Tunturibacter gelidoferens: one gene and its partner. The protein of the gene in region 1 interacts with the protein of each later gene in a pairwise test. Links are inferred from orthologs where the notes say so. Each region holds a gene or a part of one and is shown on either strand. Other genes may lie near its edges.

The links.
Region 2: the proteins of RBB81_RS11475 (region 1) and RBB81_RS04290 interact in binary tests that used the Escherichia coli proteins (3 or more experiments, as listed by UniProt). The link is inferred for Tunturibacter gelidoferens from one-to-one orthologs.

Annotation. Positions count from the first base shown.
Region 1 is NZ_CP132938.1:2,586,423-2,589,541, forward strand. Bases 315-3,116 are described here. They hold RBB81_RS11475 (alpha/beta fold hydrolase), read left to right. Parts: upstream 315-1,138; coding sequence 1,139-2,095; downstream 2,096-3,116. Other genes in these bases: RBB81_RS11470 (nitroreductase family protein), read left to right, coding at 467-1,120; RBB81_RS11480 (UbiX family flavin prenyltransferase), read right to left, coding at 2,303-2,902. In the rest of the region: RBB81_RS11465 (hypothetical protein), read left to right, coding at 1-305. UniProt on the Escherichia coli protein: The physiological role of BioH is to remove the methyl group introduced by BioC when the pimeloyl moiety is complete. It allows to synthesize pimeloyl-ACP via the fatty acid synthetic pathway through the hydrolysis of the ester bonds of pimeloyl-ACP esters.
Region 2 is NZ_CP132938.1:920,442-923,700, forward strand. The notes cover bases 94-3,035. They hold RBB81_RS04290 (acyl carrier protein), read left to right. Parts: upstream 94-1,414; coding sequence 1,415-1,657; downstream 1,658-3,035. Other genes in these bases: RBB81_RS04285 (DNA recombination protein RmuC), read left to right, coding at 94-1,271; fabF (beta-ketoacyl-ACP synthase II), read left to right, coding at 1,661-2,911. Outside these bases: more of RBB81_RS04285, read left to right, coding at 1-93. UniProt on the Escherichia coli protein: Carrier of the growing fatty acid chain in fatty acid biosynthesis.

The DNA of each region.
Region 1 (3,119 bases):
TGTCGGAGGGCGTGAGTGCAGAGTCTCCGCTGGTGGTGAAGGGAACTGATGGAGCGGAGTACCGCTTTACCGCGCTTGGCGTTGATGACTCCCTGGGGAATGACAAGGTGGATGTCACAGCACACTTGAAGGTGGACCAGCTTGGGGATGCAGCTGCGGCCCGGAAGCGAAACTCGGATGCGATGAACGCACTGCTGGCTGCGTATCCGGAGCTGAGGAAGCCGTTTCATGGAGTCTGGATGATTGCGGAGGTTCCCGGTCAGAACCCCTTCGCGACGGAACAGGCGATGAGCCAGATTCATTGAACACACGGCGAGGATCGCAGCATCATTTCAGATGACTGATAAGGGTTTGATGGGGTAGTGATATCTTGAGAATCGTTTCTGCAGGACGATAGGCAATGCGCCGGACGAAGACTCACCTTCCAGGTTAAAACTGTCACTCTATTGATATGGATAAGAAAGAAATGACGACAAAAAATAAAAAGACATTGAGTCAGGCAATTCAGGAGCGCAGAGCGACACCAAGTTTTGATGGTGCGTCGATTCCTGTTGAGGACCTGCGCCAGATTCTCGATGCGGGTCTGCATGCACCGAGCGGGTACAACCTTCAGCCCTGGCGGTTTGTCGTGGTGCAGTCGGTGGAGCAGAAGAAGAAGCTGCGTGGAGCGAGTTACAACCAGGGCAAGGTGGAAGAGGCGTCGGCGGTAATTGTGGCCTGCGGCGATACAGATGGATGGCGTAAGGATCTGGACCTGATACTCGAGAAGGGACGCAAAGGCGGGATGCCGGAGAGTTACGCGGCGCAGGCACAGAGCAGCGTGCTGAACTACATGTCGAGCTTCAGCAGCGGACAGATGCAGGGTTGGCTGAATAAGCAGGTGATGCTGGCGTTTACGCACATGATGTTGATGGCGGAGGTGATGGGATATGACACCGCGCCGATGGAAGGGTTCGAACAGGACAAGGTGCATGAGGTACTGCGGCTTCCGCTGAGCTATTGGGTAGTTGCGCTATTGGCGATTGGGCATGTAAAGGGTCCGGACAAGTTCGATGGCGGTCGATTTGAGATCGGACATACCGTATTTGGCGAAGAGTTTGGCAAGCCTCTGAAGCTGTAAGGTGGAGATGATTCTGCTATGAAGCTTGCACTGCGCGTTTTGGCTGTTCTCTTGCTTTTGATGATTTCGGCCGGGCTGATCTTTTATCGATATCCCCTTTGGGTTGCGGATCAGCACACTCGATTTCATCTGTGGCGCGAGGGCGTGAAGAGCGAGTATGTCGAAGCTGGCGGGTACAGGCTCCATTATTTTGAGGCGGGACCGGCGGGCGGGGGTGGCACGCCGCTGGTGTTGGTTCATGGGTTGGGGGCTCGGGGGGAAGACTGGGGGGCGATGATTCCTGCGCTGGCTGCGCAGGGATTTCATGTGTACGTGCCGGATCTGCTTGGTTTCGGCCGATCGCCCAAGCCCGATGTGAGCTACTCGATCTCGCTGCAGGAGCAGACTGTGGCTCAGTTTATGCAGGCGGTGCATGTTGCGAGGGCAGATGTTGGTGGATGGTCGATGGGCGGCTGGGTCGTGATGAAGCTTGCGCTGGATCATCCGGAGATGGTGGATCGGCTGATGGTGTATGACAGTGCGGGGCTGTATTTTCCGGCTACGTTTGGGCCGGAGTTGTTTACTCCGAGCGATCCGGCTGGGGTAAGGAAGTTGATTGCGATTCTGACGCCGAAGCCTCGGGTTATTCCTGACTTTGCGGCGGAGGCGATGGTGCGGAAGCTGCAGGCCAATGCGTGGGTGGTGAATCGCAGTACGGCTTCGATGATCGGCGGGCGAGATCTGCTGGACTTTCGTTTGCATAATATCTCGCAGCCGATGTTGATCGTGTGGGGCGCGCAGGATGAGTTAATTCCGCTGGCGTCGGGCGAGGCGATCCATAAGAGTGTGCCGCAGTCTGTGCTGGATATCGTCGAAGGGTGCGGGCACCTGGCTCCAGCGGAGTGTGCGAAGCCGGTGGTCGAGGGGACGGTGGAGTTTTTGCGAGCGCAGCCGCCTATGCGCGGGGGTGGCAGGACGTTTGCTGCGGGGTATTAGAGCGGTCCTGCCGGACGGGCCCACTTCGCGTGGGGCGGTTACTTCGTGACTTGTAGACCCCTTCGGCTGGTCCTCCCGTTGGTCGGGGGAGAGATTGATTTCGACCAACGGGAGAACCTTCAAGGTTCGTTCTAGCCGTGACCGGTATACGCGTCACGAAGTGACCGCTCTCCGCGCAGGAGGCCCGTCCGGCAGGGACAAAGGTTTCTAGTCGGGTTGCCACTGGTAGGCGTTGGGTTGGGGCAGACCGATGTGGGCCAGGACTCGGTGGATGAAGTTGCGGGCCATCTCTTGTGTGCTTTGGGGATGGTTGTAGAGGGTGGGGATGGCGGGGAAGATGGTGGCTCCGGCGTCGGAGGCCAGCTGCATGTTGCGGATGTGGATGCGGTTGAAGGGTGTCTCGCGGATGCAGAGGATGAGGGGGCGGTTCTCTTTGAGGCAGACGTCAGCGGCGCGTTGGATGAGGTTTGCGGCTAGGCCGTTGGCGATGCTTGCCAGGGTGCCCATGGAGCAGGGTAGAACGATCATGGCGTCGGTCGGGTAGCTGCCGCTGGCGATGTTGGCTCCGATGTCGTTTTCGGCGTGCTGTTGGAGTTTGGGGCAGGAGGAGCCGAGGAGCTTTTCGGCGAGGTCGTTGCGGCCGCTCAGGTTGAGCTCTTCGGCGAAGACGCGGAGGGCGCTGTCGGAGGCGACGAAGTTGATCTTTGCTACGCGCTCGTCGGCGGCCAGGGCGCGGAGGATCTCGGCGGCGTAGATGCTGCCGCTGGCTCCGGTGATCGCTAGGGTGATTTTGCTAGGTTCTGGCATCAGGTCTGATTATCACCCCTTGGGGCTACCCCCTGGGGGTATCTCGAGCGTAAGCCTATTATTTTGAAGTACATGGCGATTTCCCGTTTCGGTAAAATCTTCTAAATAAAGGGGTTACTGGCAAAATCGTCTAAACAATGGGGTTACGGCATTTCCTTTCGTAGGGTGAAAAGAAAAGTGGCCCAGCAGGTTCGCCGGGCCACTTGCTTTGATGCTT
Region 2 (3,259 bases), 1.7 Mb from region 1 along the record:
ACTTCACCAGCCTGCGCACCGAGATCACCGCAACCATCGCCGAACTCAGCGGACTTCTACAGAACGGGCTCAACGCCTTTCGCAGCGACAATAAGACCTCCGACGAAGTCCTCCGCACCGCCGTTCAGCAAAACCTCGACGCCATCGCGCAGCGCCTCACCTACTTCATCGGCGAGGTCAACCGCAACCAGATCGAGGCTCGCGAAGCCCTCCACAGCCGCCTCAACGAGCTCTCCGGCGAAGCCAACGACCAGCAGGAGAAGCTCCGCTTCACCGTCGAAGACCGCCTCACAAAACTCAACGACGCCAATACCGCCAAGCTCGAAGAGATGCGTGTCACGGTCGACGAAAAACTCCACGCCACACTCCAGACCCGCCTCACTGAATCCTTCGGCCAGGTCACCACGCACCTCGGAGAAGTCCAGAAGGGCCTCGGTGAGATGAAGGAGCTAGCCACCGGCGTCGGTGATCTCAAGCGCGTTCTCTCTAACGTCAAATCACGCGGCGTCGTCGGCGAGTTCCAGCTCGGCCAGCAGCTAGAGCAGATGTTCTCTCCCGAGCAGTACATCAAAAACGCCCGCATCAAACCCGGAACCCTCGAGTCCGTCGAATACGCGCTCAAGTTCCCCTCCGGCGAAGGTCAGACCGGCCCCGACAGCTACACCCTCCTCGCCATCGACGCCAAGTTCCCCAAAGAGGACTGGGAGCGCCTCGAACACGCCTACGAAGCCGGAACCGTCGAAGAGATCGCTGCGGCAGGCCGGGCCTTTGAGCGCGGCATCCGTGCCGAAGGCAAGCGCATCTGCGACAAATACATCGATCCACCCACCACCATGCCGCACGCCATCATGTTCCTGCCCACCGAGAATCTCTACGCCGAGGTCGTCCGCCGCCCCGGCCTCCAGTCCGAGATACAGTCCAGTTGCCGCGTCACCATCGCCGGGCCGTCAACCTTCATGGCCATCCTCACCAGCTTCCAGATGGGCTTTCACACCCTCGCTATTCAAAAGAAGGGCGACGAGGTCTGGCGCGTCCTCTCCAGCGCCAAAAAAGAGTTCGAGACCTACGGAGGCCTCATGCAGAAAGTCGAAGATCAGGTCGGCACCGTCCAGAACACCATCCAAAAGCTCGGGGTCCGTACGCGCGCTATTAACAAAGCCCTCAAAAACGTCTCCTCGATCGACCCTGGCGTCCCCCTATCCAACCTCATCGGCTTCGAAGACATCTCGGGCGTCGCCCCGTTGCTCGCGGCATCGGGCGAGGAAGACTGAAAAGATCCTCTTGCCCACTCCCCACGGCCGCCCGCTGTTGCTTTACACTCACTGAGGCGCTCAGTATGCTTGAGATTGGCCGTGTCGACCTCGAGCGACAAAACATCCAGGCTTCAGATTCCAGACGTAAACAGGAGAACGAAATGGCAGCAGTAGACGAGAAGGTAAAGCAGATTATTGTCGAGCAGCTTCAGGTGGATGAAGCAGAAGTCACCCCGGGCGCAAGCTTTCAGGAAGATCTCGGTGCAGACTCCCTCGACGTCGTCGAGCTCGTCATGCAGTTCGAAGAAGCATTCGACATCCAGATCCCCGACGAGGATGCCGAGAAGATCAAGACCGTCAAAGACGCCGTCGACTATATCGAAAAGAACCAGAAGGCCAAGTAAACAATGGAGCATCGTCGCGTAGTTGTCACCGGCCTCGGCCTGATCTGCGGGGTCGGCAAAACCGCCCCTGAGGTTTGGGAAGGTCTTATGGCCGGACGAAGCGGTATGGCCGAGATCAAGGCATTCGATCTCACCGGCCATCCAGTCCGCTTCGCTGCAGAGGTTAAGGACTTCGATCCTCTCCTCTTCGTCGAAAAGAAAGAATCCCGCAAGATGGGCCGCTTCATCCACTTTGCCCTGGCCGCAGCAGCCGAAGCGATGGCCCACTCCGGTCTCAAGATCACCGAAGAGAATCGCGATCAGGTCGGCGTTCACATCGGCTCCGGCATCGGCGGATTCGATGTCATCGAGCGCGAACACTCCAACCTGCTCTCCGGCGGCCCGCGAAAGGTCTCGCCCTTCTTCATCCCCGGCTCCATCATCAACCTAGCCGCCGGCCACGTCTCCATCAAGTACGGCGCACGCGGACCCAACGAAGCCACGGCGACCGCCTGCACCACCTCGGCGCACTCCATCGGCGACGCCTTCCGCATCATTCAGCGCGGCGATGCCGACGCCATGATCGCCGGCGGCACCGAAGCCTCCATCACGCCGCTCGGTGTGGCAGGTTTCGCCGCCATGCGCGCCCTCTCCACTCGCAACGACGACCCTGAGCACGCCAGCCGCCCCTTCGACAAGGATCGCGACGGCTTCGTAGTCGGCGAAGGCGCAGGCATTCTCATCCTCGAAGAGCTCGAGTTCGCCAAGGCTCGCGGCGCGAACATCCTCGCCGAAGTCATAGGCTACGGCCTCTCCGCCGACGCCTTCCACATGACCGGCATGGCTCCCGAAGGCGAAGGCTGCTACCGCTCCATGCAGCACGCGCTCAAAGTCGCCGGCATCTCGCCCGACCAGATCGACTACGTCAACGCCCACGCCACCTCGACGCCCCTCGGCGACGCCCTCGAATCGAAGGCCATCGAAAACGTCTTCGGCGAACGCGCGATCGACGGCAAGCTCCTGGTCAGCTCTACAAAATCCATGACCGGCCACCTTCTCGGCGGCGCCGGCGGCCTCGAGGCCGGCATCACCATTCTGGCCATGCAGCACCAGATCGCGCCCCCCACGATGAACATCGTCGAACTCGATCCCCAGTGCCGCCTCAACTACGTCCCCAACAAGCCTCTACCGGCGAAGATCGACTACGCTCTCTCCAACTCCTTCGGCTTCGGCGGCACCAACGGCTCTCTCGTCTTCAAACGCTGGACCGAATAAGCCGCACCAACCGCACTGATTAAACCAACCGCGCTAATTAAACTGAGGCTCGGCCAAATGCCGAGCCTCAGTTTAATCTCTGCTTTTGCCGTTGCCTGTTCCCTTGTTGTCATTCCGCAGCGAAGCGGAGAAATCTGCGGTTACGTTTGCAGTTGCCTGTTCTCCTCCATCACCCAAAACATCGTCATCTCGACCGAAGCTGTTCACAGTCTCATCGTGAACAGCACAGTGGAGAGACCCACGTATTTCGCCTTGCCGCCCCGGTTGCCTTCGCCTTGTCTCTGCCTTTGCCGTTGCCTAGTTGTCTTGGTTGTCATTCCGCAGCGGAGCGGAGGAATCTGCTTTTCA